Regions from separate parts of the Nocardioides luti genome, predicted to be linked through region 1. Evidence: predicted binding sites of a transcription regulator. Region 1 holds the regulator's gene; the other holds the start of a gene.
What was found. Region 1 encodes HrcA, which represses chaperone genes, less so after heat shock. Its sites were predicted from a motif close to TTGGCACTCGNNNNNNNCGAGTGCCAA; they were not measured.

Region 1 (15,079 bases):
GTACCCGTCCACGGTCTTGGTCTCGTCGCCGCCCGGCGCCCAGGCGCCCAGCCAGTTGGCGTCGTCCACGTTGGCGAAGTCGCCCTCGAGCCCGGTGCCGCCGAAGCAGGTCCAGCCCTCGCCGTCCTCGCTCGCGTCCTTGGCCTCCGCCTCGGCGACCTTGTCCGGGGTGACCTTGAAGAGGATCACGTGGTGGACCACGTCGGGGTTGTCCGGGAGCACGTTCGTGCCGGTCAGCCAGGCGTCCTCGGTCAGCCCGGGGTCGAGCAGGAAGCAGCGGTAGTCGTCGGTGCCGACGCCGGTGGGCGGCGAGGGGGTGTACGCCGCCGGCATGGTCAGCGTCTTGCGCCGCTCCCCCGCACGCAGCGGGAGGAGCTTGCCGACAGGAGCGTTCGCGTGCGGGTCGGGTCGCAGGTCGGCCGGGGTGTTCTCGAGCATCTCCGACGGCGCCCCCTCGCGCAGGTCGGTGCCGGCGCTGCCGCACTGGCTCAGCAGCGCGGCGACCAGCACGACCACGACGACGAGCGGCGCGCCGATCCGGGCCAGGCGGGCCGCGGGCGGGCGGGTCATCCGGGCGGCCAGGTGAGGGCGCGGCCCGCGAGGACGTGCAGGTGGGTGTGGAAGACGGTCTGGCCCGCTCCGGCGCCGGTGTTGAAGACCAGCCGGTAGTCGTCGTGGCCCTCGGCGGTCGCGACGGCCGCGGCGCTGGTGAGCAGCTCCGCAGCGGCCTCCGGGTCACCCGCGGCGAGGGCGGCGGCGTTCTCGTAGTGGGCGCGCGGCACCACCAGGACGTGGGTCGGTGCCTGCCCGTTGATGTCGCGGAACGCGACGGTCCGCTCGGTGACGTGCACGACCTCTCCGGGGACCTCGCCGGCGACGATCTTGCAGAACAGGCAGGCGGGGTCCGACTGGTGCGTGGCTTCCATGAGAACGTGTTCCTCCTGCCGTCATCGTGTCACGAAAACGCGTGCCCCGCCGACGTAAACCGGGAGGCCGGCCCGCGCGTGCCACTAGCGTGATGACCCATGCGATCGCCGCGTCAGGCGGCTCGGCCCCGGCGGTCGGCGCCGTGAGGTCCGACGCCGACGGCGGGCCGGCGAGCTGGGACGCCGACACGGCGCTCGAGCAGCTCTACGCCGCCCACTGGCGCTCGCTCGTCCGCCTCTCGGTGCTGCTGGTCCGCGACGTCGGGACCGCCGAGGAGATCGTGCAGGACGCCTTCGTGGCCGTGCACGGCCGGTGGTCACGGCTGCGCGACCACGACCGCGCCCTGGCCTACCTGCGCCAGGCCGTCGTGAACCGGTCTCGCTCCTCGCTGCGGCACCGCACCGTGGTGCTGCGCCACGCCGCGACCGTCGCACCGCCCGCCCCCGCACCGGGTGCCGACGCACGGTCGGAGGACGGCGTACGCCGTGCGGCGGTGCTCGACGCGATGCGGGAGCTGCCCCAGCGCCAGCGCGAGGTGCTCGCGCTGCGCTATTACCTCGACCTGTCCGAGGCCGAGATCGCCGACGCGCTCGGCATCAGCCGCGGCGCCGTCAAGAGCCACGCCTCGCGCGGCTCCGCCACCCTGCGCGGGCTGCTGCGCGACCACCTGCAGGAGACCCCATGAGCGACGACCGCACCGACGACCGCCTGGCCGGGCTGGTCTCCGACGCCGTGGGCGACGTCGAGCCCCGCGACGTGCTCGACGACCTGCGCGCCCGCACCCGGTCGTCGGCGGCACGCTCGCGACGGCCGTGGTTCCTCGCCGTCGGGGGTGCGGTGGTCGCCACGGCCGCCGTGGTGACCGCGATCGCGCTGGCCTCCGGCGGTCCCGGCGCACCGCGCACCGACCCCGGGCCGGCGGCGAGCCGCACCGCCGTCGACTCCTCGCCCGACGACTCGTCCGACGACCCGTCCGCGACCCCGGACCCCGGCACCCTCACCGTCGCGTCGTACTACCTCGGTGAGACCCCGCGCGGGACGCGCCTGTTCCGCGAGTTCGACCAGCGACCCGGCGCCGGTCAGCTGGGCGCAGCGCTGGAGACCTTCCGGGCCGACCCCTCCGACCCGGACTACCGCGACCCCTGGCCGGACGACGCCTTCTCCGGAGCCTCCTACCCGGGAGCCACCGGCACGATCCGGGTCGACCTCCGGGACGCCTCCCTGCACGACCGGCCCGCCGGGATGAGCACCGAGGAGGCCGACCTCGCCATCCAGCAGGTCGTCTACACCCTCCAGGCAGCGGTCCAGGAGCGGGCGCCCGTGCAGTTCGTCCTCGACGGCAACCCGGTCGACCAGGTGCTCGGCGTCCCGACCTCCGAGCCGTTGACGAACGCGCCGCCCCTCGACGTCCTGTCCCACGTCTCGCTGACCACGCCCGCCGAGGGGCAGGCGGTGTCGGGCTCGCTCGCGGTGGAGGGCGTCGCCAGCTCCAACGAGGCGAACGTGCGCTGGCAGCTGCTGGCCGGCGGCCCCGTCGCCGAGGGCTCGTTCACCGCGGACGGCTGGATGGGCGAGAAGCTCTTCCCGTTCCGCGGCTCGATCGACCTGGCCGACGTACCCCCCGGCCGCTACACCCTCCTCGTCGAGACCGACGACCCGTCGGGCGGCGCCGAGGGCTTCGGCCCGGACCGCGACACGCGCACGGTCGTGGTCCGGTAGGTCCACCGCCCGGCCCGCGACTCCCCCGAGGATGGTGGCCATGACCGGCCTTCCCCGCTCCCGACGTACGACGCTCGTCCCCCTCGCCGTGCTGGCCCTCGCGGCCGGGCTGCTGGTCGGGTGCAGCTCCTCGGACGACGACCAGCGCCCCGCCGGCAGCGCGACGAAGAAGCACCACGGCCAGCGTGGCGGTGGCTCCGGGTCGGACGGGTCGGACGGGTCTGGCTCCGAGCCGGACGGTTCGGGCTCGTCGTCGGGTGGGTCCTCGGACGCGGGCGACGGGTCGGCCGACGGCTCGGGCGAGGTCACGGTGCCGGTGTACTTCGTGGGCGACACCCCGCAGGGACCGCGCCTGTACCGCGAGTTCCGCCGGGTCGACGGCGCGGACCCGCTCGACGCCGCGCTGACGCTGGCCGCGTCTGGCGACGCCCTCGACGGGGACTACCGCACGCTGCTGCCGAGCGGCGCGTTCTCCGGCAGCACCCACGACGAGGGCGCGGTGGTGCGGCTGCCGGACGACTCGTGGACCCGGCCGGCCGACGGCATGACCACGGACGAGGCACTGCTGGCCGTCCAGCAGCTCGTGTACACCGCTCAGGGCGTGCTGCAGCAGCGGCTCCCGGTCACGTTCGCCGACGCCGACGGCAACGCGACGCAGATCTTCGGCATCGCCTCCGAGGACGGCTTCGGCGCCGCCGACCCCCTCGAGACCCTGGCCCTGGCCAGCGTGACCCAGCCCGAGGAGGGCGAGACCGTCGGGCCGACGTTCACCGCCGAGGGTGTGGCCAGCTCGTTCGAGGCCACCGTCCCGTGGGAGATCCGCCAGGGCGGCTCGGTCGTGAAGAAGGGCTTCGCGACGGCCGACGGGTGGATGGACAAGCTCTACCCGTTCCGCACCGACGTCGACGTCTCCGACCTGGCCCCCGGCACCTACACGTTCGTCGCGATGACCGACGACCCGTCCGGCGGCGAGGGCGGCGGCCCGACCGAGGACAGCAAGACCATCGTCGTGCGCTGAGACGGCTGGGGGGCGGGCCGCTGGCGGGCGCTGGGCCGGCGGTGCGTCAGCCACCGATCCAGGGGCTCGTTCGGTGGGTAGCTTACCGCCACCCGGCGCCGTACCCCAGCGGTGTGACAGTCACCGATCCGGCGGTCGGACGCGCTGGCTCAGCCGTCACTCCAGCCCCACTGACCGGGGGAAACTCTCGCTTTCCGGGTGTTGCAACACCCGGAAAGCGCCAAATTCCCCGGATATCCGGGGAATCCGACGTCACCCCCAGCGCGACGTCCGCGCCAGCACAGCCGCCACCGCAGCAACCCCGGCCGTCGACGTCCGCAGCACCTCGGCCCCCAGCCGCACCGAGACGGCACCGGCGGCGACGAAGGCGGCCACCTCGTCCTCGGTCAGGCCGCCCTCGGGGCCGACGACGACCACGACCCGGCCGGCGTCGGGCACGGTCACCGACGAGAGCGGCGAGGACGCGTCCTCGTGCAGCACGACCGTCAGGTCGGCAGTAGCGACGAGGTCGACCACGTCGGCGGTCGACGCGAGCTCGGCCACCGTGGGGAACCACGAGCGACGGGACTGCTTGGCCGCCTCGCGGGCCGTGGAGCGCCACTTCGCCAGGGACTTGGCGGCGCGCTCGCCCTTCCAGACCGCGACGCTGCGCGACGCCGCCCACGGCACGACCTCGGCCACGCCGATCTCGGTCAGCACCTCGACGGCGAGCTCGCCGCGGTCGCCCTTCGGCAGCGCCTGGACGACGACGACGGCGGGGTCCGGGGCGGGCACGGCGTCGCGGGACACGACGGTCACCGCGAAGACTCGCTTGCCCGTCGAGGACACCTCGCCGGTCACGGACGTGCCGAGGCCGTCGGTGAGGACCACGGACTCCCCCACCCGCAGGCGGCGTACGGCGACGGCGTGGTGCGCCTCGCCGCCGGTGACCTCCACGGTCGACCCGACGGAGGCGCCGGCCAGGGTGGGGACGAGGTGGACCGGGAGCGACACGGTGCGGCTCAGTGCGGGTTGAAGGCGTCGCGGAGACGACCGAAGACGGAGCGCGAGCTCGCCCGCACCTGACCCGTGGGCTGCTCCTCGTGGCGGATCGCCGCGAGCTCGTGCAGCAGCTCCTCCTGGCGCGCGTCGAGGCGGGTCGGGGTCTCCACGATGATGTTCACGACCAGGTCGCCGCGACCGCCGCGCAGACCGGGCACGCCGCGACCGCGGAGCACCTGCTCGGAGCCGGACTGGGTGCCCGGTCGCAGCTCGAGGTCGAACGACGTCTCGAGCTCGGGCGCCACGTCGACGGCCTCGTCGATCACGACGTCGGCCTCGAGGGTCGGCAGCGTCAGCGTGGTGCCGAGCGCCGCGGCCGTCATCGGCACGGTCACCGTGCAGTGCAGGTCGTTGCCGTTGCGGGTGAAGGTCTCGTGCGGCGCGATGTGGATCTCGACGTACAGGTCGCCGGCCGGGCCGCCACCGGGGCCCACCTCGCCCTGCTCGGTGAGCTGGACGCGGGTGCCGTTGTCGACGCCGGCGGGGATCTTGACGGTCAGGGTGCGGCGCGAGCGGACCCGGCCGTCGCCGGAGCACTCCCGGCACGGCTCGGGGATGATCGTGCCGAAGCCGCGGCAGGCGGCGCAGGGGCGCAGGGTGCGGATCTCGCCGAGGAACGACCGCTGCACGTGCGCCACCTCGCCGGCGCCGCGGCAGGTCTCGCACGGGATCGGGTGGCTGCCCGGGGCCGCGCCCTCGCCGTTGCAGGTGCCGCAGAGCACCGCAGTGTCGACCTTCAGCTCGCGGGTGACGCCGAACGCGGCGTCGGCGAGCTCGACCTCGAGCCGGATCAGGGCGTCCTGCCCCCGCCGCATCCGCGGTCGCGGCCCGCGGCCGCCCTGGCCGCCGGGCGCGTTGCCGCCGAAGAACGCGTCCATGATGTCGGTGAACGAGAAGCCGGCACCCTGGCCGAAGCCACCGGCACCGCCGCCGCCGAACGGGTCGCCGCCGCGGTCGTACGCCGCACGCTTCTGCGGGTCGGACAGGACCTCGTAGGCCATCGAGACCTCTTTGAACTTGTCCTGGGTCTCGGGGTCCGGGTTGACGTCCGGGTGCAGCTGACGGGCCAGACGCCGGTAGGCCTTCTTGATGGCGTCGCCGTCCGCGTCGCGGGCCACACCGAGGAGGTCGTACAGGTCCTGACTCACGAGTGATGGGTCCTTCTGGCTCTGGGGCTGGTCGGTTGCTGGAGCGGTGCTGCTGGAGTGGGGCGGTGCGGGGCGTCAGCCCTCGTCGAGGATCCGCGAGACGTACCGGGCGACGGCGCGCACCGCCGCCATCGTGCCGGGGTAGTCCATGCGGGTGGGGCCGACGATGCCGAGGGTGGCGAGCGCCTCGTCGCGCGGGCCGTACCCGGTCGCGACGACGCTGGTCGAGGAGAGCTCCTGGTAGGGCCCCTCGGCGCCGATCCGCACGGTGACGGCACCGCCGGTGCTGGCCTCGCCGAGCAGCTTGAGGAGGATCACGTGCTCCTCGAGCGCCTCGAGCAGCGGGCGGACCGCCGAGTCGAACGTGTCGCCGTACCGCGCGAGGTGGGCGGTGCCGCTGACCGCGATCCGCTCGTCCGAGCGGTGGTCGGACATCGCGTCGCACAGCACGTCGACGATGGCCGCGGTGTCCACGCCGTCGACGGGGGGTACGACGGCGCGCAGGCCGGTCACGGCCTCGGCGATCACCTGGCCGGTGGCCGCGCGGTTGACGAGGGAGCGCAGGTCGACGAGGGCGTCGTCGGTGAGCTCGGCCTGCAGCTCGACCAGCCGCTGCTCGACGCGCCCGGTGCTGAGGATGAGCACCACGAGCAGCCGGGTCGGCGCGAGCGCGACCAGCTCGATGTGGCGGACCGTGGAGCGGGAGAGGGTGGGGTACTGCACGACGGCGACCTGCCGGGTCAGCTGCGAGAGCATCCGGACCGAGCGCTGCACGACGTCGTCGAGGTCGACCGCGCCGTCGAGGAAGGTCGAGATCGCCCGGCGCTCCGCGGCGCTCATCGGCTTCACGGTCGTGAGCCGGTCAACGAACAGCCGGTAGCCCTTGTCCGTGGGCACCCGCCCGGCGCTGGTGTGCGGCTGGGCGATGAAGCCCTCCTCCTCCAGCGCGGCCATGTCGTTGCGCACCGTGGCGGGCGAGACGCCCAGCCCGTGCCGCTCGACGAGCGCCTTGGAGCCGACGGGCTCCTCGGTGGCGACGTAGTCCTCGACGATCGCCCGGAGCACGGCGAGCCTGCGTTCCTCCTGCACGTCGCCCTCCTCGCGGGTCCGTCGCCGACCACGGGGGTCGGCTGCTGCTGTCCACTGGCACTCGTCACGCCTGAGTGCCAAGCGTACTAGGCGAGCGCACCCGCGTCCGCCTCGTGTGCCCGAGGACGCGCTGGGACGCGTCGACAGGCACACGCCGCGGCGGGGTCGACCCGTACGCTGCCCGGATGGTCTTCACCGAGGTCGCCGACCGGGTCTGGGTCGCGCGCTACGCGTGGTTCGACGTCAACGTCACGCTGATCGGCGGTGAGCGTGGGCTGATGGTCGTCGACACCCACTCGTCCGGCGCCGCCGCGCGCGAGGTGCTCGCGGACGTGCGCCGCCTCGGGCAGGGCGACGTCGTGGCGGTGGTGAACACCCACGAGCACTTCGACCACACCTTCGGCAACGCCGAGTTCCGCACGGCGTACGGCGCCCTGCCCATCCACGCCCACGAGACCGCGGCGGCGAACACGGTGGCGGCGGGCGAGCGGATCAAGAGGGCGTACGCCGCCGACCCGGGCGACGAGCACGCCGAGGAGGTCCTGGCCACCGAGATCGTCACGGCCGACCACACCTTCTCGTCGGCGGTCTCGCTGGACCTCGGCGACCGCGCGGTCGAGCTGGTGCACCCGGGCCGCGGGCACACGGCCGGCGACCTGGTCGTGCGCGTCCCGGACGCCGACGTGGTGCTGGCGGGCGACCTGGTCGAGGAGTCGGCCCCGCCCGGCTTCGGGCAGGACTGCCACCCGCTCGAGTGGCCGTGGAGCCTGGACGTGGTGCTCGGGCTGACGACCGCGGCCACCGTGGTCGTCCCCGGCCACGGCGCGGTCGTCGACCGCGACTTCGTGGAGGAGCAGCGCAACACGATCGGGCTGGTGGCCGAGGAGATCCGCTCGCTCGCGGGCCGCGGGGTCTCCCCCGACGAGGCGCTGGCGGCCGGCGAGTGGCCGTGGCCGCGCGAGGTGCTGGCCCACGCCGTACGCCGCGGCTACGAGCACCTGCCCCGCGGCGGGCGCCGGCTGCCGCTGGCCTGAGCCCGCACGCACGACGATCGGCCCGGCACCCCCGTGGGGCCGGGCCGATCGGGTCGAGCGGACCTCAGGCGTCCGGGACGCCGATGGTCAGCGGTCGATGTCGCGACGGGGCTGGACGTGGCCCTCGGTGTCGTCCTCGGCGAAGTTGCCACCCGGCGCCCGACGGTGACCCTCGACGTCGTCCTCGGCGAAGTTGCCACCCGGCGCCCGACGGTGACCCTCGACGTCGTCCTCGGCGAAGTTGCCACCCGGCGCCCGACGGTGACCCTCGACGTCGTCCTCGGCGCCGTCGACCATCCTGCGGTGACCCTCGGTGTCGTCCTCGACCCCGTCGGCCATCCTGCGGTGACCCTCGGTGTCGTCCTCGACGCCGTCGGCCATCCTGCGGTGACCCTCGACGTCCTCGTCGGTGGGCTGACCGCTGTCGTTCTGGTTCTCGCTCATGACTGCTCCTCCTGGTTGGTGGGCCGCTCGGCCTCGGTGATGACGATCCTGCTCTCGTCGAGCCGGGTGTTCCGTCCGCTCGCTGACACAACGAGCGTCACGTTGCTGACCTCCTCCGTCGGGTCCTCACGGGGCGGCGTTCTCGCTCAGCGCCTGCAGCACGGCCTTCACCTGGAAGGGCGTGAGGCCCGGGTGCTTGCCGAGCAGGAGCGTGACCATCCCGGCCACGTGCGGGGCCGCGAAGCTGTTGCCGGTCGCGACGATCGACGACCGCTCCGCCCACGCGACGTCGACGTCGATCCCCCGCGCGCCGAACTCCACCGGCGGCTTGGGGTTGTAGGCCAGCAGCATCGGGTCGTCGCCCTCACGGGCGGCGACGGAGACGACGGAGGCGTACTGCGAGGGGTACGTCGGCCCGGGGCTGTTGTTCGCGGCCGAGACGAGGACGGTGTTCTTGAAGTACGCCTCGTCCGCGATGTCGTGCAGCGGCGCGAACATCGACTCGCTCTTGCTCGACAAGGACAGGTTCGCCACGTGCATGTCGTGGTCGATCGCCCACGCGATGCCCGCGTGGAAGAGCCCGCCGCGCCCCTTGAGGTTGGGGCCGAGGACCCGCACGGAGTAGATCTCGGCGTCCGGCGCCATCGCGCGGATGATCGCGGCGCAGGCCGTCCCGTGGCCGACCAGGTCCTCGTGCGGCCCCTCCTCGGCGCGGTAGCCGTCGGGCGCGTCGGCGTCCACGTGCATCGCCACCCCGCCGGCGATGCCGCCCACCCGCGGGTGGTCGCCGTCGATCCCGCTGTCGATGACCGCGACCCTGACCCCGGCCCCGGTGGACCCGCCGAAGGCCCACTCCCGGGCGTCGGCGAGCGGCAGGGCGGGGACCTCGGCGAGGACCCCCGACTCGAAGGCGGCCGACCAGGCCGGCAGCAGGCTCATCGGCGCTCCGGGGCGCCGTACGACTCGACGGCGGCGAGCACGGTCCGCCCGAGCTCGGTGAGGCGCGCCTCGGCGCGGGCCTCGGCGGCGCCCAGCCGGACCAGGCCGGCCAGCGGCACCGCGAGCGTGCCGAGCACGGTCAGCACCCAGTCGGTGGCCTGGTCGACGGTCGGGTCGAGCACGGAGACCACGCCGATCACCTCGCCCTCCGCGTCGTACACCGGAGCGGCGAGCACGGAGGTCGGGACGTACGCCGTGGACTCGGCCACGTCGCGGTTGAAGCGCGCGTCCGAGGCGACGTCGCGCACCGCGATCGGCTGGCCGGACATCGCCGCCCACCCCGCGATGCCCCGGCCGACGGGCATGTCGACGCCGACGATCTCCGCGGCGCCCGCGCCGTCGGCGGCGACGAAGGTGAGGCTGGAGCCCTCGCCGTCGACCAGCGCGCACGAGCACGCCGCGGCGCCGAACAGCGCGCGGACCGCCGCGAGCGTGGGGGCCAGGTCGGGGCGTGCGCGGGACGCACTGCTGCTGGGTGTCACGAGGTCTCCTCGGGGCGGTCGGATGGTTGACTGGCGCCATGGCCGGTGCCGGGGAGTGGTCCTTGCTCGCCTCGCTCGACGAGGCGCAGCGCAGCGAGGTGCTGGCGACCACGCGCCGGCGTACGTTCGCGAAGGGCGAGGTGCTCGTCCACGAGGGCGACCCGTCCGACAGCCTGCACCTGGTCGCGTCCGGACGTGTGGCGGTGCGCGTCTCGAGCCCGCACGGCGACAACGTCACGCTGAACGTGCTCGGTCCGGGCGACTACTTCGGTGAGCTGTCGCTGCTCGACGGCAACGCCCCGGTCCGCTCGGCCACGGTCGTCGCGCTCGAGCCCGCCGAGACGCGCTCGCTGTCCGCGACAGCCTTCCACGAGCTCCGCCGCCGGCACCGTGGCGCCGAGCAGCTGCTGCTGACGCTGATGGCGCGCCGGGTCGAGGACCTGTCCGCGCGGCTGCTCGAGGCGCTGTACGACGGGCTCGACCGGCGGGTCTACCGACGGCTGCGCGAGCTCGCCCGGATGTACGCCGACGGGCCCGGCGCCGTGACGATCCCGCTCACCCAGGAGCACCTCTCCGAGCTGGTCGGCGGCACCCGTCCGAGCGTGAACCAGGTGCTGCAGCGGCTGGCCGGCGACGGCATCGTCGAGCTGGGCCGCGGGCGCATCGTGGTGCTGGACCGGGCCCGCCTCGACCGCAAGGCCGGCTGAGCGGCCCCCACCCGGGCGCACGCCCAGACCCGCGCCCCGGCCCCTCATCAGACCCGCGCCCCGGCCAGCTGCGCGTCGAGCTCGGCCGCCCACGCGACCGCCCCGAGCTCCGCGAAGAGTCCCCGGGCGCGCGTCAGCTGCACCGCCGCCTCCTCGGGTCGCCCCTGGCCGCTCAGCCACACGCCCAGGTCCGCGCAGCACCGGGCCAGCGCCGGCCGCGCGTGCCAGGCCTCGCAGCCCTCGATCGCGGCGCGGAGGTGTCCCTCGACGAGCTCGGCAGGCTCGCCGTCCTCGGCCGCGAGCAGCCCGCGGACCCGGTGCATCTGCGACTCCAGGCCCAACGGGGGCTTGTTGCGACGGTCGGACTCGACGACCGCCAGCAGCGCCTCCAGCGCCGGGCGGACGCCCAGCTCCCACGCGAGCTCGGACACCAGGTGCCAGATCAGGCTGAAGTCGTCGAACAGCCCCACCGTCTCGTAGAGGCCGCGCACGGCCGCCACGACCCGGACGAGGTCGGGCCGGGCCCCCGCACGGTCCTCGATCAAGGCACCCGCGAGCGCCATGGACGCCACGAACGTCGGGTCGTCGTCCGCCGAGTCGAGGTCGACGTCCGGCGCATAGGTCCACGGCTCCCCCCGGGCCCGCAGCACCCGGACCCGCACCAGGTCGGTCATCACCAGGTCGAGGGTGCTCACGCCCTCGGTCAGGGTGAGCACCTCGTCCCACTCACCCATGACGGTCAGCGACAGGACCAGGTTGAGGGTCGTCGCGCTCAACCAGTAGCTGTCCCCGGTGACCCGGGCCGCCTCCACGGCCTGGCGGCCGTAGCCCGCCGCCTTCAGGGCGTCGTCCTGGGTCCAGTCGGCGTTCAGATTGGTCAGCGCCCGCGACAGGATCAGCGAGTCGTGGGTGTCCCGGGTGATGTCGGCCGCCGACTCGAGGAGCATCCGGCCCAGGCCGTGCGGGCCCTGGGTCATGTAGTGCAGGGCCAGGCTGACGTAGCTGTTGGCGATCTCCACGGGGGCGCCCAGCTTCTCGGCCAGCCGCGCGGAGTCCTCGGCCAGGTTGCGGATGTCGCCGCCCATCCTGATCTGGGCGACGATCATCGCGCGCAGGAGCAGGAGCTCCTCGGCAGGGCCGATCCGGAGCTCGACCTCGCGGTGGAAGGCGGCCACGAGGTTGAAGCCGCGCTCGTACTCCCCCAGGTTCACCGTGGCGGTGCCGAGCGTCGCGACCGCCCGGGCCTCGAGGTCGGTCTCACCCATCCGGTGCAGCTCGTCACGGGCGCGCTCCCCGTGCTCGATCGCTCGCGGCAGGTCGCCCGACTTGGACAGCTGCTCGGCCAGCTCGCCCTCGATGCGCGCCCGCAGGCCGGGGTCGTCGCAGCGCTCGAACGCAGTCGACAGGTGGCCGGCGGCCTCCGCCGGGGCGCCCAGTGCCGCCGTACGCGCGGCCGCGCGACGCAGGTGCCCCACCGCGGCCGCCGCGAGCTCGGCCCGGTCCGGTGCGTCCGCGACCGCGTCGAGGGCCTCGAGGTAGTGCTGGGCCACGATCGGCGCCAGCTCCCCGGAGTCGTCGCCGTCGGCCTCGAGGAGGCGTACGACGGCCAGGTGGCTGGCCTTGCGGTCCCGCCGCGCCAGCGTGCCGTAGGCGACCTGCCGCACGGCGGTCTGCACGAACTGGTACTGCCCGACCTCGCTGCTGAAGCGGTTCGACTCGCGCCGCAGCAGCTGCACGCGGGCCAGGCCGGCGAGGGCGTCGTCGAGATCGGGGACGTCGGGACACAGCGTGGCGATGGCCTCGACGGTGAACGAGTTGCCGATCACGCTGGCCTGGTCGAGCACCCGCCGCTGCTCGGGAGGCAGCGTGTCGAGCCGGGCGGTGATGAGCGCCTGCAGCGAGGCCGGCGCCCCGATCGCGTCCAGGTCGAGGGCCTCGGGGGCGGCCAGGACGTACTGCCCGCCCCGCGGCACGACCAGGTCGCGGTCGATCAGCGAGCGGACGGTCTCGACCGCGAAGAGCGGGATGCCCTCGGCCCGCTCCACGAGGGACGCACGGACCGACTCGGGCAGACCGACGACCAGCCCGTCGAGCAGCGCGGCCATGTCGCGCTCGGAGAGCGACTCGAGGTGCAGGACGCTGGCGCGCCGGTTGGTCGCGAGCGTCGGGTGCTCCTCCAGCAGCCCCGGGCGCGTGAACAGCAGCACGAAGCAGGGGAAGGTGCCGACGGCGAGGAGGTACTCGAGGAACATCAGCAGGCCGTCGTCGGCGTGCTGCGCGTCGTCGATGACGAGCACGACCGGGACGTCGTCCTCCGAGACCCGGTGCAGGAAGGTCGTCCAGGCCGAGAAGAGGTCCTCGCGCGGGAAGCTGCCGACCCCGCCCACGCCCAGCAGGGCGCCGAGCCGCGGACTCAGCCAGGTCCGCTCCTGGAGGTCGGGCACGTAGCGCTCCAGCCCGGCCGCCAGCAGGCGCGCCGGGTCGTCGACCGGCTCGGCCTCGTCGCCGGTCGCGGCCAGCCGCTGCAGGCGGGTGCGGATCGCCTCGGCGAGCGCGAAGAACGCCACCCCCTCGCCGTAGGACAGGCAGCGACCGCTGTGCCACCGGACCGCGTCGGTGAGTCCGTCGACGTACTTCTCGAACTCCCAGCCCAGCCGGGACTTGCCCACCCCCGGCTCGCCGTCGACGAGCAGCAGGCTCGGGCGCCGCGTCTCCTCGATGCCGTGGAAGAGCTCCTTGACCAGGCGCAGCTCACGGTTGCGGCCGACGATCGGCGCCTCGAGGCCGTCGGCGCGCTGGGCACCGCCGACCGCCGCGACGACGGCGCGCACGGACCACAAGGGCATCGGCTCGGCCTTGCCCTTCATGGCGTGGCTGCCGGCGTCGGCGTACGAGATCGCCGACGACGTCAGCAGCCGGGTCGTCTCGTCGACCCAGACCTGGCCCGGCGCCGCGGCGGTCTGCACGCGCGCGGCGGTGTTGACGGCGTCACCGGCGACCATGCCCTGCTGGCTGGCCCCGATCGTCACGGCGACCTCGCCGGTGACGATCCCGACGCGCATCGCGAGGTCGGGGACGCCGACGTCGCCGCCGAGCGCCGCGATCCGGTTGACCAGCTCGAGCCCGGCGCGCACGGACCGCTCGGCGTCGTCCTCGTGCGCGGTCGGGACGCCCCAGACCGCCATCACGGCGTCGCCGATGAACTTCTCCACCGTGCCGCCGTAGCGGGAGATGATCTGCTGGCACTCCTCGAAGTACGACGACAGCAGCTCGCGCACGTCCTCCTGGTCGCGCGTCTCCGAGAGGCTCGTGAAGCCGACCAGGTCGCCGAAGAGCACGCTGGTGATCCGTCGCGAGGCGACCGCCTGGACGAGCGGGCTGGGCGCCTGCGCGGCCGGGGCGGCCGTTGCGGCCCCGTCCTGGGGCGAGCCGCAGGACGAGCAGAACCGCGCGCCCGGGACGATCTCGGCCTGGCAGGAGGTGCACGCGGCGGGCTGCAGGCCGCCACCGCAGGAGAAGCAGAAGCGGGCGGTGTCGGGCTGCCCCGAGACGCCACAGGTGGCACAGGTGGTCACTCCAGGATCCCCCGATCGGTCAGCGGCCCACGTGTGCGGACAGCATGCACCGCAGGGGCACCGGCGGGACGCGAATTCACCAGAAGTCCCCGTCGGAGTCAGACGCCGAGGCGCCGGGAGACGAGGTCCTCCGCGACCACGCGGGCCTCCGCGCTGCCGGCCGCCCCGCCACCCACCGCCTCGAGGAAGGCCGCGCGGTCCAGGGCGAGCAGCTCGGTCGTCTCCAGCGCCGTCACCGTGGCGGTGCGCGGCACGTCGCGCAGCAGCCCGATCTCGCCGAAGACGTCGCCCCGCTCCTCGACCCGCAGCACCCGGTCGCCCTGCGTGACCTCGACCCGCCCGGACACGATGACGTAGAAGCGGTCGGACACGTCGCCCTCCCGCACGACGACGACGCCGGCCTCGGCGCGCATCGGCTCGCACCGGTGCGCCAGCGCCTCGAGGGTGGGCGGCGCCAGGGGCGCGAGCACGGCGACCTCGCGCAGCAGCGGCAGGTGCGCCGGCTCGGCCAGGCGCGCGTCGAGACGGCGTACGCGCGGCAGCGTGGAGAGCGTGTACGCCGCCACCACGCCGCCGACCACCGCGAGCGAGGGCCGGAAGCCGAGCCAGGCGATCAGCAACGGCGCGACCGCTGCCCCGGCCGCGACCGCCGCGACCATCGCGCTGTCGACCGCGGCGAAGACCCGCGACAGCACCCGGTCGTGCACGATCCGCTGCGGGATCGTGTCGAGCCCGACGTTCACCCACGGGTCCATCAGCCCGATCAGCGCCAGGGCGGCGACGGCCGTGACCGGCCCCGGGACGGCCGCCATCAGCAGCAAAGGCAGCGCCCACCCGATCACTCCGATGGCCATGTCGCCGGCGAGCCGGCTCTTCGCCGTCCGCGTCAGGATCAC
Region 2 (15,079 bases), 740 kb from region 1:
CAGGGAGGGGTGGTGGGTGCGACGGGTCGCGAGCACCTCGCCGCCGACGAGGGCCGCGAGCCAGAGGACGGTCACCACGCCGAAGCGGGTGAGCGGGGCGAGGCCGTCGAGGTTGGCGGCGACCAGCCAGATCAGGCCGGTGCCGACGAAGGCGGCGCCGAGGCCGAGGAGGAGGCGGCCGAGCGAGAGCCGGCGGCTGGGGCGGTAGCGGTGCCGGAGGCGCTCGGCCTGCTCGGCGTCCACGAGGCCGTCGGCCTGCCAGTGGACGAGCTCCCGGGTGAGCCACGCGAGCTGCGTGGGGGACGCGAGGTGCGTCGTGGGTGCGGCGGGGGTGGGACGGAGGGGCGCGTCGATGCTCATGGCCCCAGCGTCGGGCGCCGGGCGGCACGGGGGATGGGTACGCGCACTCAACCCGGCCGCGGTGGGTGCTCGACCGCCCGCGCCTCCTGTAACGCGGTGTCCACGTCGCGAAACAACCGTTGCAGCACCGCACCAGCTACGTGGACACCGCGTTACAAGCGGGCGCGGCGCTCGATCAGGTGCGCCTTCTCGGCGAGGTTGCCGCAGCGGCCGACGGCCTCGTCGTACGCCGTGCGCGCGGCGTCCAGCTCACCGCAGCGGGCCAGCAGCTCGGCGCGGACCGCGGGCAGCCGGTGGCCGGGGAGGACCAGCCCGTCCAGCAGTGCCAGCCCGGCCGCGGGGCCGTCGGCCTCGGCGACCGCGACGGCCCGGTTCAGCCGGACGACGGGGGAGCCGGTGAGGTCCTCGAGCTCGCGGTAGCGCTCCGCGATCCGGGCCCAGTCGGTGGCGGCAGAGGTCGGCGCGATCGCGTGCTCGGCGGCGATCAGCGCCTGGAGGAGGTAGGGCGTCGCCGGGGCGGAGGCCAGCGGGACGAGCAGCGCCAGCGCCTCGGCGGCCTCGTCGTGGTGCCACCGGGAGCGGTCCTGGTCGGGCAGGAGCACGAGGCGCCCGTCGGCGACGCGGGCGTCGCGGCGGGCGTGCTGCACCAGCATCAGGGCGAGCAGCGCATCGAGGTCGGTGAAGCGGTCCGGCAGGAGCGAGCGGAGCACCCGCACGAGCCGGATCGCCTCGCCCGCGACGTCCGCCCGCAGGACGTCCGTCCCCGAGCCGGGCGCGTAGCCGGCCGTGAACGCCAGGTAGGCGACGTCGGCCACCAGCCACACCCGCTCCTCCAGCTCGGGGCCGGACGGGACGGCGAAGCGCTCGCCGGCCAGGCTCTTGCGGGCCCGGGTCAGGCGAGCGGCCATCGTCGGCGTCCCGACCAGGAAGAGCCGCGCGATGTCGGCGGTGGGCACGCCGAGGACCAGCCGCAGGGTCAGGGCCGCAGCGGCCTCCGGCGACAGCGACGGGTGCGCGCAGAGCAGCACCAGCCGCAGCCGCTCGTCGACCACCACCTCGCCGGCATCCGCCATCGTGCGCTGCGCCTCCTCGCTGAGCCCGGCCTCGACCGCGAGCTCCGGCATCCGCCGCGCCGCCACGGCCTCGGCGCGCAGCCGGTCGACCACCCGGCGCCGCGCGACGGTGAGCAGCCACGCCGGTGGGTTGCCGGGAACGCCGTCGTCCGGCCAGGTCCGGGCCGCGGCCTCGAAGGCGTCGGCCAGGCCGTCCTCGGCGAGCTCGAGGCGGCGGTACTGCGCGACGAGCAGCGCCATCAGCCGGCCCCACTCGTCGCGCAGCAGCTCCTCGAGCCGGACGGCGTACGGGTCGTCGGTCATCGGCCGGGGTCGTAGTCCTCCATGTCGACGGCCGCCCGGACCTCGATCGTGTACCCCGCGGGCAGCACCCGGCAGAGCTCGACCGCGGCGTCCAGATCGGGGACGTCGATCAGGTAGAAGCCGCCGAGCTGCTCGACGGTCTGGGCGTACGGCCCGTCGGTGACCACGCGCTCGCCGCCGACGGTGCGCAGCGTCCGGGCGGTCTCGACGCCCGCCAGCGCCTCGCCGGCGAGCAGCTCCCCGCGCTCGCGGACCGCGCGGTCGAAGGCGTAGTGGTGCTCGAAGACCGCCGCCCGCTCCTCGTCGCTCGCCCGCTCCCAGGCGGCCGGGTCGTCCTCGGTCAGCAGCACCAGGATCCTCATGCCGCACCGCCCGAGTGGTCGACGGTGCCGCGGACCTCGACGGCGCCCTCGACGCCGGCGAGCACGCCGGCGACCTGGAGGAGGTCGTCGAGGTCGTCGGTGTCGACGACGTAGAAGCCGGTGAGCTGCTCGACGGTCTCGGCGTACGGCCCCTCGGTCACGACGACGCCGTCACCCCCGCTCCGCACCACCCGGGCGCCGCGGGAGTGGGTCAGCTCGCTGCCGCCGGTCACGGTGTGCCCGCGCTCGGCGAGCAGCCGGGCGAACTCCCCGTGGCGGGCGTAGGTCTCGGAGCGCTGCTCCTCGGTGGCCGACTCCCAGGCGCTCTCGTTGCCGGGCAGCAGCACGACGTACTCGGTCATGGTGGTTCCTCTCGCTCGTGCGGATGAGTCTGTCACCGGGATGACGGTCGGGGAGGGACGAAATCGACACCTCCCGCACACGGGATTCGCCCGGGCCGTTCAGGTCGGGGTGGTTGAACGGGTGCATGCGCCCACCGTCGCCCCGCCTGCTCGCCGCCGCCGCCCTCGTCGCCACGGGGGCCGGGCTCGCCGGTGGGGGCGTGCTGTACGCCGCCCGCGAGTTCCTGCACCGCCAGGGGGAGGCCGCCCGCCGGGTCGTCGGGCACGGGCTGGGAGAGGTCGCGCCGGACGCCGACGGCCGCTACAAGAAGAAGTACGGCGACCCTGTCGAGCTGCTGCTGCTCGGCGACTCGATCGCCGCCGGTCTCGGTGCCGACCTGCCGCAGGAGACCCTCGGTGGCCGGCTCGCCGGTCGGCTCGCGAAGGCCACCCGGCGCACCGTCCACCTCACGACCGCCGCCCGCGTCGGGTCCGAGTCGTCGATGCTCGGCGCGCAGCTGGACGGCCTCGCCCCGTCGTACCGCCCGCACGTCGCGGTGATCGTCGTCGGCGGCAACGACGTCACCCACCGGGTGCCGCTCACCGAGTCGGTGCGCCACCTCGAGGACGCCGTGACCCGGCTGCGCGAGCGCGGGGCCGCGGTGGTCGTCGGCACCTGCCCCGACCTCGGGGCGCTGCGGCCGGTGCCGCAGCCGCTGCGGTCGCTGGGCTCGCGCGCGTCGCGCCAGCTCGCCCGGGCGCAGGAGGCCGCCGCCGTCCGCTCGGGCGCGCACGCGGTCTCGCTGGCCCACGTCGTCGGCCCGTTCTTCATCACGAACCCTGACGAGATGTTCAGCCTCGACCGCTTCCACCCCTCCTCGATGGGCTACCGCCGGACGGCCAAGGCGATCCTGCCGTCCGTGCTCGCGGCGCTCGGGGTCGAGGACCGGGTGCCGTTCGGGCACCACCTCCCGGTGCCGGCCGCGTCCGCCGTGCCGGCCGCGCCGGGCGGGCTCGGTGCCTGACGGGGGACATATCGGTCGGCTACTGTCCCCATCACCCGTCTTCTCGAGGAGATCGTGTGAGCGAGCCCCCGGTCCTGCTGGTGACCTGCCAGGAGTGGGTCGACGGCGAGCCCGGCCACGCGGCGCTGGACGCGGCCTTCGCCAGCCGGGGCGTGGAGAGCCGCTGGGTCGTCTGGGACGACCTCTCGGTCGACTGGGGCGCCGCTGGTGCCGTCGCGGTCCGGTCGGTCTGGGACTACACGTTGCGGCTGGGCGAGTTCCTCGGGTGGGCGGCCGGCGTCGGGCCGACGCTGCTCAACGGTGCCGACGTCTTCCGCTGGAACACGGACAAGAACTACCTGGTCGAGCTCGGCGACGCCGGCCTGCCGGTCGTCCCGACCGTCGTCGTCGACGACGTGATGGACCTGCGCGCGGCGGCCGTCCAGTTCGGCCTCGCGGTCGCGAAGCCGCGCGTCGGCTCCGGCGGTGGGGGCATCGAGGTGGTCCGCGGCGGGCGTGGCTGGCTGCCGCCGCCCGACGGCTACCACGGCCCCTGGGTCGTGCAGCCGCTCGTCGAGTCCGTCCGCGACGAGGGCGAGGCCTCCGTCTTCGTCTTCAACGGCCGACCGGTGAGCCAGGTCGACAAGCTGCCCGCGCACGGCGACATCCGCGTGCACCAGCGCTTCGGCGGGCACTCCCTGCCGGTCGGCCTCGCCGACGAGACCGCCCTCCTCGCCGCCGAGGCGATCGCCACCGTTGTGGACCTGCTCGGCGCCGAGATCGTCTACGGCCGGGTCGACATGATGCGGTACGACGGCCGCCTGGTCGTCAGCGAGATCGAGCTCACCGAGCCCGGCCTCTACCTCGACGTCCTCCCGCTCAACGCCGACCCGTTCGCCGACGCCGTCGTCGCCCGCCTCTGACGGCTCGGTGGCCGAGGAGGGTGCTGACCTCGGTGGTTGAGGAGGTTGCTCCGGCAACCGTCTCGAAACCACCCTCGCGGTGGATCAGCCCGGCGTCGCCGTCATGACGCGCGAAGCACCCGACACGCCGTGGGCCAGGTGCTTCGCGCGTCATGGCGTGGGCCGCCCCAGACCCCGAACGCCCCGGTCGCACCACCGGCCTCCATCGGCCCGCATCTTTTCGGTGGCCCGCCCCGGAGCCAGTCCCTAGGCTCGCCCGGTGCCCCTCGTGCTGCTCGCCACCTTCAACCTCCTGCCGGACGGCGAGTTCGGCGGCGAGACGCTGACGGCGGCGCTGGCCGAGCGCGGCATCGACGCGCGCTGGGAGGTTTGGGACGACCCCGAGGTCGACTGGGCGGCGGCGGACCTGGTGGTGGTCCGGGCGACGTGGGACTACCAGCGCAGGTGCGAGGAGTTCCTGACCTGGGTGCGGGCCGTGGAGGAGCACACGCCGGTGCTCAACGGCGGCGCGGAGGTCTTCGCCTGGAACGCCGACAAGGCCTACCTCCTCGAGCTCGCCGCCGAGGTCGCCGTGGTGCCGACGCTCCTGGTCGGCAACCGCACCCTGGTCCCCGACCTCGAGGCCGCCCTGGCGGCGTTCGGCCCGATCGTGGTGAAGCCCCGCACCGGTGCCAGCGGCGTCGGCGTCCTCGTGATCGCGCACCGGCAGGACCCGGCCCTGCAGGGCCTGGTGCTCCCGCCGTGGGTGGCGCAGCCGGTCGTGGAGTCGGTGCGCACGCAGGGCGAGACCTCGGTCTACGTGATCGACGGGCACCCGGTCGCCCAGCTGCACAAGCAGCCGTCGGGCGACGAGATCCGGGTGCACGAGCTGTACGGCGGGGCCACCCGCGAGGTGCCGGTCGAGCCCGCGGCGGCCCAGGCGGCCCTCGCGGCGATGGCCGCGACCGAGCGGGTCCTGGGTCGCTCGCTCGACTACGGACGCATCGACCTGATGGCGTACGACGGCGGGCTCGTCGTCAGCGAGGTCGAGCTGATCGAGCCGGGGCTGTACCTCGACGTCTCGTCCACGACCGCCGGGCCGTTCGCGGACCTGGTCGCGTCGCGCCTCTGACGGCCGGCACTTTCTTGCACTCGCGGGGGGCGAGTGCTAAACATGAGGCTGGCACTCTCGTCATGAGAGTGACAACAATCCCCGGTCCGGGGAGTTGAGGTCAGAAGCGCCGGCGGGAAGGGTTCGCCGGGCAGCCTGGTCGTCCGTCGCGGGCAACGAACCGGTCCGCCCCAACTCTGAATTGCGAAGGATCGCAGGAGTTATGCCGAAGCTGATTGCTTTCAACGAGGAGGCCCGACGCGGCCTCGAGCGTGGCATGAACACGCTCGCGGACGCCGTCAAGGTCACCCTCGGTCCCAAGGGCCGCAACGTCGTGCTGGAGAAGAAGTGGGGCGCCCCCACGATCACCAACGACGGTGTGAGCATCGCCAAGGAGATCGAGCTCGAGGACCCGTACGAGAAGATCGGGGCCGAGCTCGTCAAGGAAGTTGCCAAGAAGACCGACGACGTCGCCGGTGACGGCACGACCACCGCCACGGTCCTCGCCCAGGCGATGGTCCGCGAGGGTCTGCGCAACGTGGCCGCGGGTGCGAACCCGATGGGCCTCAAGCGCGGCATCGAGGCGGCCGTCGCCGCCGTGTCCGAGCAGCTCTCGAACATGGCCATCGACATCGAGACCAAGGAGCAGATCGCGGCCACGGCCTCGATCTCCGCCGCTGACCCCACCGTCGGCGAGATCATCGCCGAGGCGATGGACAAGGTCGGCAAGGAAGGTGTCATCACCGTCGAGGAGTCGAACACCTTCGGGCTCGACCTCGAGCTCACCGAGGGGATGCGCTTCGACAAGGGCTACATCTCGGCGTACTTCGTCACCGACCCCGAGCGCATGGAGACGGTCCTCGAGGACCCCTACGTGCTGATCGCCAACTCCAAGATCTCGTCGGTCAAGGACCTGCTGCCGCTCCTCGAGAAGGTCATGCAGTCGGGCAAGCCGCTGCTCATCCTCTCCGAGGACGTCGACGGCGAGGCCCTGTCCACGCTGGTCGTGAACAAGATCCGTGGCACCTTCAAGTCCGTCGCCGTCAAGGCCCCGGGCTTCGGTGACCGCCGCAAGGCCATGCTGCAGGACATCGCGATCCTGACCGGTGGCCAGGTCATCTCCGAGGAGGTCGGCCTCAAGCTCGAGACGGCCGGCATCGAGCTCCTCGGCCAGGCCCGCAAGGTCGTCATCACCAAGGACGAGACCACCATCGTCGAGGGTGCCGGTGACGCCGACCAGATCGCCGGTCGCGTCAACCAGATCCGCGCCGAGATCGAGAAGTCGGACTCCGACTACGACCGCGAGAAGCTGCAGGAGCGCCTGGCCAAGCTGGCCGGCGGCGTCGCGGTCATCAAGGTCGGCGCGGCCACCGAGGTCGAGCTCAAGGAGCGCAAGCACCGCATCGAGGACGCCGTTCGCAACGCGAAGGCGGCCGTCGAGGAGGGCATCGTCGCCGGTGGCGGCGTGGCGCTCGTGCAGGCTGCGGTCGGTGCGTTCGCCAAGCTGGACCTCAAGGGTGACGAGGCGACCGGTGCCAACATCGTGAAGTACGCGACCGAGGCCCCGCTCAAGCAGATCGCCATCAACGCCGGCCTCGAGGGCGGCGTCGTGGCGGAGAAGGTCCGCAACCTGACCCCGGGTCACGGCCTGAACGCGGCCACCGGCGAGTACGTCGACATGATCGCCTCCGGCATCATCGACCCCGCCAAGGTGACGCGCTCCGCGCTGCAGAACGCCGCCTCCATCGCGGCGCTCTTCCTCACCACCGAGGCCGTCGTGGCCGACAAGCCCGAGAAGGCCGCGCCCATGGGCGGCGACCCCTCGGGTGGCATGGGCGGCATGGACTTCTGAGCACCGGCTGTCCGGGCGAAGCCCGGACAGCACCCCGGTGTCAGGTCGAGGAGCGTCGGCACGCACCGCGCGCAGCGCGGGACATGCGACGTGTCTCGTGACCGGGTCGCCTCAGAAGCACGACGCACCAGAGCTGGTCGACGGGTCTCGCCACCTGTCGATCGAAGGAACGGCCCCGGTCCTCGGACCGGGGCCGTTCTGCGTCCCGCGACGTGTGGCAGCGTGGGGGTCGTGGACGCGGAGACGAGACGGGACCGTTTCGAGGCGGTGGCGCCCGGGCTGATCGAGCCGCTGCGGCGCTTCCTCGCCCGGCGTACCGACGCCGCGACCGCCGACGACGTCCTCGGCGACACGCTGCTGGTCTGCTGGCGCCGCCTGGACGAGCTGCCGGACGAGCCGCTGCCGTGGGCGTACGGCGTGGCCCGGCACTGCCTGGCCAACGCCGACCGCGGCGCCCGCCGCCAGCAGCGGGTGGCGGCGAGGGTCGCGACCGTGGACCCGCCAGCCGCCACGGCACCCGGCCCCGGCGAGGCCGACGGCGGCCCGGACACCGGCCTGGACGAGGCGCTCGCCCGCCTGCGCCCCGACGACGCCGAGCTGCTGCGGCTGTGGGCGTGGGAGCAGCTGACGCCGGCCGAGATCGCGACCGTCCTGGACATCACCGCGAACGCCGCGAGCATCCGGCTGCACCGGGCCCGGGAGAAGTTGCGGGCCGAGCTGCGAAAGACCAGCGGTGTTGCCGGACATGAGGGGTCGAGAGAGGGGAGGACGTCATGAGTGACGAGCACGACGACGAGCTGAGGGCCCGCCTGCGCGCCGTCGACCCGGCGGCCTCCCTCGCGCCGGCCGACCCGTCCCGGGTGGCCAGACTCCTGGAGGACACCATGAGCAACGACCTGATGACCGAGACCCGCGAGACCGGCACGCACGGCCGGAGCCCGCTCACCTGGCTGGTCGCCGCCGCGGCCGCCGTGATCATCGCCGCGGTGGGCGCCTTCGGCGTGCTCCGCCACGACGCGGGCAGCGACCAGCCCCCGTCGGCGGCTCGCGACCAGACCCCCACGGTCACCGAGCTCACCGGTCCGTCCGGGGGCGTCGACGCCAAGTGCATGGTGCCGTCGGCCGCGGTGCTCGGCCAGGCGACCCTCGCGTTCGACGGCACGGTGCAGAAGATCACCGACGGCGTCGTCACGCTCGTGCCGAGCCACGTGTACGCCGGCCCGGCGACCGACGTCGTCACGATCACCGCGGCGCCCGAGGCGATGCAGCAGCTGGTCGGGGCCGTGAAGTTCGAGGACAACGGCCGCTACCTGATCTCCTCGACCAACGGGCAGGTCTCGGTGTGCGGCTTCAGCGGGCCGTACACCGCCGACCTCGCGGCGCTGTACGACGAGGCCTTCGCGTCCTGACCGGGAGCCGCGTGCCAAGGTGGGGGCGTGACTCTCCAGGGAATCCTCCTCGCCGCCGGTGCCGGCACCCGCATGGGCACCCCCAAGGCCCTCGTCCGTGACGAGGCCGGGGAGCCGTGGCTGGTCCGCGGCGTCCGGGCCCTCACCGAGGGCGGCTGCGACGCGGTGACGGTCGTGCTGGGCGCGGGGGCCGACGAGGCCGCACCGCTGCTGGACGGCACCACCGCCCAGGTCGTGCTCGCCACGGACTGGGCGGACGGCATGAGCGCCTCCCTGCGCACGGGGCTCGCCTCGCTCGCCGACGGCGACGCCGAGTCGGCGGTCGTCACGCTGGTGGACCTGCCCGACGTCGGCGCCGACGTGGTGCGCCGGGTCACCGATCTCGGCACCGACCGCGGCACGCTCGCGCGGGCGTCGTACGACGGGGAGCCCGGCCACCCGGTGCTGATCGGCCGCGACCACTGGCACGGCGTGATCGAGGTGGCCGCGGGCGACCGCGGGGCGCGCGACTACCTCGCCACCCACGCCGTCTTCCTCGTCGAGTGCGGCGACCTCGCCACCGGCGCCGACCAGGACACCCCCTGAGCGAGATCCGCCTCCAGCCGCTCACCCGGGCCCGGGTGGCCTCGCTGGGGGAGGCCGGCCGCGCCTGGGCCGAGGGCCTGCCGGGTGTGCTCGCCGAGCTCGCCGAGCAGTGGGGGCTGACCCTGGGCCGCGCCCTGCCCGGCGGCAGTGCGTCGTACGTCGTCTCCGCCACCACCCGCGACGGCGCACCCAGGGTCGTGAAGCTGGTGCTGGCCGACCCGGACCTCGCCGACGAGTCGCGCACCCTGGTGGCCGCCGAGGGTCGCGGCTACGCCCACCTGTTCGACCACGACGTCGAGCGGGGCGCCCTGCTGCTCGAGGCGCTCGGACCCTCGCTGGACCGGGCCGTGCTGCCCGTCGAGCGCAAGCTCGAGATCCTGGCGCGGACCCTCGCCGAGGCGTGGACGGTGCCGCTCGGGACGGCGCCCGTCCTCGCGCCCGGGGAGGACAAGGGCAGCACGCTCCACCAGATGGTCGTCGACCTCGACGCGCGGCACCCCGGAGCCTGCGACCCGGAGGTGCTTGCGCAGGCCCTGGCCTACGCCGAGGCGCGCGCCGCCGCCCACGACCCCGACGCCTGCGTGGTCGTCCACGGCGACGCGCACGCGGCCAACGCCCTGCGGGTCGACGTGCCGCGGCCCGGCGCCGCGTCGGGCTACGTCTTCGTCGACCCGGACGGCTTCCGCGCGGACCCGGCGTACGACCTCGGCGTGACGCTGCGGGACTGGAAGGTCACGGATGACCGGCCGCGCGCGGAGCTCGAGCGCCTCTGCGCGCTCCTCGCGGGACAGGCCGGCTCGGACGAGCAGCGGGTGTGGGAGTGGGCGTTCCTCGAGCGGGTCTCGACCGGCCTCTACGTGACCGACTTCGGGGCCGAGTCCATGGGGCGGTGGTTCCTGGAGAGCGCCGCACGGTTGTTGCGAACCCGCTGACGGGAGCCTGTGCGGCGCCTAGCGTGGGGGCCATGACACTGTCCCGGGCCCTGTCACCACTCGCGCTCCTGCTGACCCTCGCGGTCGGCAGCACCCTGCCGGCCGCTGCGGCGCCGGTCGCCGCCTCCGCGCCCCACGCCGGCCAGCAGGCCACCGCGCACCGCGGGGCGGCCGCCGACCTCATCGACATCGGCAGCTACAACATCCGCGCCGACCGCAGCACCAAGAAGTTCTCGCGGGCCGTCGCGACCTTCCGCAAGCACGTCGACGTGGCCGGCCTGCAGGAGGTCAACACCGGGCACAAGACCAAGGCGCTGATGCGGATGAAGGGCTGGGAGAGCTACCGCCCCGCGTCGCTCCAGCAGAACCCCGTCATCTGGCGCGACGACGTGTTCGACCAGGTCGCGGCCCGCGGCGCCAAGATCGCGACGGCCCGCTCGATCGGCAAGGAGGGCGTGCCGCACTACCGCAAGGCGCAGATCGCCACGGTCGTCCGGCTCCAGCACCTCGCCACCGGCCGCACCCTCTCGGTGATCAACGTCCACCTCGTCACCGGCGGGGTCAACGGCGGCAAGTGCATCAAGGCCCACCCGAAGCTGTGCGCGCTCTACGCGGACTCGGTGGCCGGCCTCGCGGACGTCGTCGCGGAGGAGCAGGACTGGGCGGACGACGAGGTCTACGTCTTCGGCGACTTCAACGACCACTACCCGGCCGACGAGAAGTTCCACAAGAAGCAGTTCGCCTACGCGACGCTGACGAAGCTCGGGATGGTCGCCCACTACGAGCTGCGCCCCGAGCAGCTGCCGAACCAGGGCTCGGGCACCCGCAGCGGCGCCTACCTCGACCAGATCTGGGGCCGTCAGGTGCCGGTGGCCGAGAAGGTCTGGCGCAGCATCAAGGCCTCCGACCACTACCCGATCACCGCGACCTACCCGATCCTCCCGCCGGTCCCCACGCCCTGAGCGGGGCCGCTGGCCGGCGGCGGTCCAACCATGGGCCAACGCCGCCCCCGTAGCCTTGCGGACATGGAGCTCGACAGCACCGCCGACGTGTCCGCACGCCTCGGCGAGACGGGGTACCTCTGCGACGAGGCGCTCTCCACGGTCGCGTTCCTCGCGCTGAGGATGCAGCGACCGCTGCTGCTCGAGGGCGAGCCCGGCACCGGCAAGACCGCGCTGGCCGAGGCGCTCGCCGAGAGCCTGGACCTGCCGCTGGTCCGCCTGCAGTGCTACGAGGGCATCGACGCCACCCAGGCGCTCTACGACTGGGACTTCCCGCGCCAGATCCTGCACCTGCGCGCGCTGGAGGCGGCCGGGGGAGCGGACCCCGAGGAGGCGGAGAAGAGCCTGTACGACGCCCGCTTCCTGCTCGCGCGGCCGGTGCTCGCCGCGCTGCAGCAGAGCCCGGCGGTGCTGCTCGTCGACGAGGTGGACCGGGCCGACGACGAGTTCGAGGCGTTCCTGCTCGAGGTGCTCTCGACCTACCAGGTCACGATCCCCGAGCTCGGCACCGTCAAGGCGGCCACCCCGCCGATCGTGGTGCTGACCTCGAACCGCACCCGCGAGCTGCACGACGCCCTGAAGCGGCGCTGCCTCTACCACTGGATCGACCACCCGGGTCTGGAGCGCGAGGTGCAGATCGTCCGCTCCCGCGCGCCCGAGGTCTCCGAGGAGCTCGGCCGCCAGGTGGTGACCGTGGTGCAGCAGCTCCGCGACCGCCACGACCTGCAGAAGCCGCCCGGGGTCGCCGAGACCCTCGACTGGGCCCGCGCGCTGCACCACCTCGGGACGACCGGGCTCGACCTCGCCACGGCGTCGGCCACGCTCGGCGCGCTGGTGAAGTACCGCGAGGACGCCGAGAAGGTCCGGCACGCGCTCGACCAGATGCTGCGCGCGTGATGGTCGCGACGGCCACGACCAGCGGACCCGGCGGCCCCGAGGCCGCCACCGACTGGGTCCGTGGCGCCGACGAGGTGCTGCTGGGCTTCACCCGGGCGCTGCGGGCGGCGGGGGTCCCCGTCACGCAGGACCGCTCGCAGGGCTTCCTGGCCGCCGTCGCGCTGCTCGGCCTCGACGACCAGCGCGCGACCTACCGCGCCGGTCGCGCCACCCTGTGCGCCGGCCCCGACGACCTCGAGCGCTACGACCAGGTCTTCGAGGCGTTCTTCAACGCCCGCGACGGCCTGCCCCGCACCCGACCGGCCGCCCCCGCCACGAACCCGACCTTCGGCGAGCTCCCGGCCGACGAGTCCCGCGGCGAGGGCACGACCACGCCCGACGAGGTCGTCCGCGCGATGGCCAGCGAGACCGAGGTGCTCCGGCACCGCGACGTCGCCGCGATGACCGCCGCCGAGAAGCACCGGCTCTCGGGCATGTTCGCGACCCTGCAGCCGCGACCGCCGACCCGTCGTACCGCCCGGCACCGGTCGTGGCACCGCGGCGACGTCGACGCGTCCCGCACGCTGCGCGCCAGCCTGCGCCGGATGGGCGAGCCGGCCGACATCGAGTGGCGGCGACGGAGCGTCCGGCCGCGGCGCGTGGTGCTCCTCATCGACGTCTCGGGCTCGATGAACGGCTACGCCGACGCGCTGCTGCGCCTCGCCCACCGGTTCACGCAGTCGGTCCGCGCCGGGTCCGCCGCCGGTGGCCGCCGGCGCGGCGTCGTGGAGACCTTCACGGTCGGCACCCGGCTCACGCACCTGACCCGCGCGATGCAGCAGCGCGACCCGAGCCGCGCGCTCGTGGCCGCCGGCGAGACCGTGCCCGACTGGTCCGGCGGCACCCGCCTCGGAGAGACGCTCGGCTTCTTCCTCGACCGGTGGGGCCAGCGGGGCATGGCCCGCGGCGCCGTCGTCGTGGTCTTCAGCGACGGCTGGGAGCGGGGCGACCCGAGCCTGCTGGCCGAGCAGATGGCGCGCCTGCACCGGGTCGCGCACCGCGTCGTGTGGGTCAACCCGCACCGCGGCAAGGCCGGCTACGAGCCGGTCCAGCAGGGCGTGGTCGCCGCCCTGCCGTACATCGACGACTTCCTGGCCGGGCACTCGCTCGCGACCTTCGCCGACCTCGTGGAGGTGGTCTCCCGTGCGTGACGTCCTGTCCGAGCTGCTGGCCTGGTGGGAGGCCGGCGAGACCGTCGGCGTCGGCACCGTCGTGGCCACCTTCCAGTCCGCTCCGCGCCCGGCCGGCGCCTCGATGCTGGTCGGCCCCGACGAGTCCGCGGTCGGGTCGGTCTCGGGCGGCTGCGTCGAGGGCGCGGTCTACGAGCTCGCGCAGTCCGTGGTCGAGGACGGCACCCCCGTCCTCGAGCGGTACGGCGTCTCCGACGACGACGCCTTCGCCGTCGGGCTGACCTGCGGCGGCATCCTCGACGTGTACGTCGAGAAGGTCAGCCGCGAGACCTTCCCCGAGCTCGGCGAGATCGCCGCCGACATCGAGGCCGGCCGGCCGGTCGCCCTCGCGACCGTCATCGAGCACCCCGACCCCGCCTGGCTCGGGCGGCGGCTCGTCGTACGCCCCGACGCCGAGGTGGCGCTGTCCGGGTCGCTCGGCAGCGCCCGCGCCGACGACGCCATCCACGACGACGCCCTCGGGCTGCTGGCCAGCGGGCACAACGCGACGCTGACCTACGGGCCCGACGGCGAGCGCCGGGGCGAGGGGATGCGGGTCTTCGTCTGGGCCTTCGCGCCCAAGCCGCGGCTGCTGGTCTTCGGCGCCATCGACTTCGCCGCGGCGGTGGCCCGGGTGGGCAGCTTCCTCGGCTACCACGTGACCGTGTGCGACGCCCGGCCCGTCTTCGCGACGACCAGCCGCTTCCCGGAGGCCGACGAGGTCGTCGTCGACTGGCCGCACCGCTTCCTCGCGGCGGAGCGCGACGCCGGCCGGATCGACCCGCGGACGGTGATCACGGTGCTGACGCACGACCCGAAGTTCGACGTCCCGCTGCTCGAGGTGGCGCTGCGGCTGCCGGAGGCGGCGTACGTCGGCGCGATGGGCTCGCGGCGCACCCACGACGACCGGTTGGCGCGGCTGCGCGAGGCCGGCCTGGAGGAGAAGGAGATCGCGCGGCTGTCGTCGCCGATCGGCCTCGACCTGGGGGCCCGCACGCCCGAGGAGACCGCGATCAGCATCGCCGCGGAGATCATCGCGGGCCGCTGGGGCGGCACCGGCGAGCGGCTGGTGACCACCGACGGGCGGATCCACCGCGACCTGGCACCGGGCGAGAGCTGAGCTCCCGACGGGTGTGACGCCGGTCACCGACCCGGTGCTAACGTCGGCGCAGACCCCCCGACAAGGAGCGGCCATGGCTGCCGGTGACCTCCAGGAGCGGCGGCACGACGCCGTCCGCGCGTGGACCTCGTTCGTCGAGCACGGCGACAGGGCCGAGCCGCTGGTGCGCCCGGAGATCCTGACGAGCTGGACCCGCTCGGTGGCGGCGATCTCGCCGGACGTGACCGAGGCGCCGCTCGCCGACGAGGGCGAGACGACCGCGCTGTGGCAGGGCTCGCCGCTGCAGCAGGCGGTGGAGCGGGTCGAGTCCGAGTTGCGCCGCACCTGCGAGGACGGCGACCTCGTGATGGCGGTGACCGACGCCGAGACCCGCATCCTGTGGACGTACGGCGGCCGCGTGATGCGCCGCAAGGCCGAGACCGTCAACTTCGTGGCCGGCGGCCGCTGGGACGACCTGTCGGTCGGCACCAACGCCCTGGACCTCGCCAACCGGCTCGACCACCCCTCGATGGTGTTCAGCGCCGAGCACTACGCCCCGATCGTGCACAACTGGGTCTGCTGGGCCGCGCCGGTCCACGACCCCGTCACCGGCGCCCAGCTCGGGGTCCTCGACCTCTCG

Region 2: groL (chaperonin GroEL) is a predicted target of HrcA. The motif match lies at 5,526-5,552, and genes of this name have one in related genera.

The regions. Positions count from the first base shown of each region.
Region 1 covers NZ_JACKXE010000001.1:3,913,794-3,928,872, reverse strand. Annotated here, with positions in the region: gene H5V45_RS18620 (hypothetical protein) at 1-570, opposite strand, end outside; gene H5V45_RS18615 (histidine triad nucleotide-binding protein) at 567-926, opposite strand; gene H5V45_RS18610 (SigE family RNA polymerase sigma factor) at 1,019-1,612, shown strand; gene H5V45_RS18605 (Gmad2 immunoglobulin-like domain-containing protein) at 1,609-2,646, shown strand; gene H5V45_RS18600 (Gmad2 immunoglobulin-like domain-containing protein) at 2,687-3,664, shown strand; gene H5V45_RS18595 (16S rRNA (uracil(1498)-N(3))-methyltransferase) at 3,917-4,657, opposite strand; gene dnaJ (molecular chaperone DnaJ) at 4,666-5,853, opposite strand; gene hrcA (heat-inducible transcriptional repressor HrcA) at 5,929-6,942, opposite strand; gene H5V45_RS18580 (MBL fold metallo-hydrolase) at 7,128-7,976, shown strand; gene H5V45_RS18575 (hypothetical protein) at 8,064-8,420, opposite strand; gene H5V45_RS18570 (S8 family serine peptidase) at 8,547-9,359, opposite strand; gene H5V45_RS18565 (GAF domain-containing protein) at 9,356-9,901, opposite strand; gene H5V45_RS18560 (Crp/Fnr family transcriptional regulator) at 9,940-10,608, shown strand; gene H5V45_RS18555 (AAA family ATPase) at 10,656-14,183, opposite strand; gene H5V45_RS18550 (MFS transporter) at 14,282-15,079, opposite strand, start outside.
Region 2 covers NZ_JACKXE010000001.1:3,171,773-3,186,851, forward strand. Annotated here, with positions in the region: gene H5V45_RS15035 (DUF2157 domain-containing protein) at 1-360, opposite strand, end outside; gene H5V45_RS15040 (RNA polymerase sigma factor) at 513-1,736, opposite strand; gene H5V45_RS15045 (YciI family protein) at 1,733-2,098, opposite strand; gene H5V45_RS15050 (YciI family protein) at 2,095-2,460, opposite strand; gene H5V45_RS15055 (SGNH/GDSL hydrolase family protein) at 2,586-3,464, shown strand; gene H5V45_RS15060 (ATP-grasp domain-containing protein) at 3,521-4,366, shown strand; gene H5V45_RS15065 (ATP-grasp domain-containing protein) at 4,626-5,477, shown strand; gene groL (chaperonin GroEL) at 5,680-7,308, shown strand; gene H5V45_RS15075 (sigma-70 family RNA polymerase sigma factor) at 7,540-8,085, shown strand; gene H5V45_RS15080 (hypothetical protein) at 8,082-8,717, shown strand; gene H5V45_RS15085 (NTP transferase domain-containing protein) at 8,745-9,302, shown strand; gene H5V45_RS15090 (aminoglycoside phosphotransferase family protein) at 9,338-10,234, shown strand; gene H5V45_RS15095 (endonuclease/exonuclease/phosphatase family protein) at 10,267-11,196, shown strand; gene H5V45_RS15100 (AAA family ATPase) at 11,260-12,132, shown strand; gene H5V45_RS15105 (vWA domain-containing protein) at 12,132-13,322, shown strand; gene H5V45_RS15110 (XdhC family protein) at 13,315-14,460, shown strand; gene H5V45_RS15115 (transcriptional regulator) at 14,534-15,079, shown strand, end outside.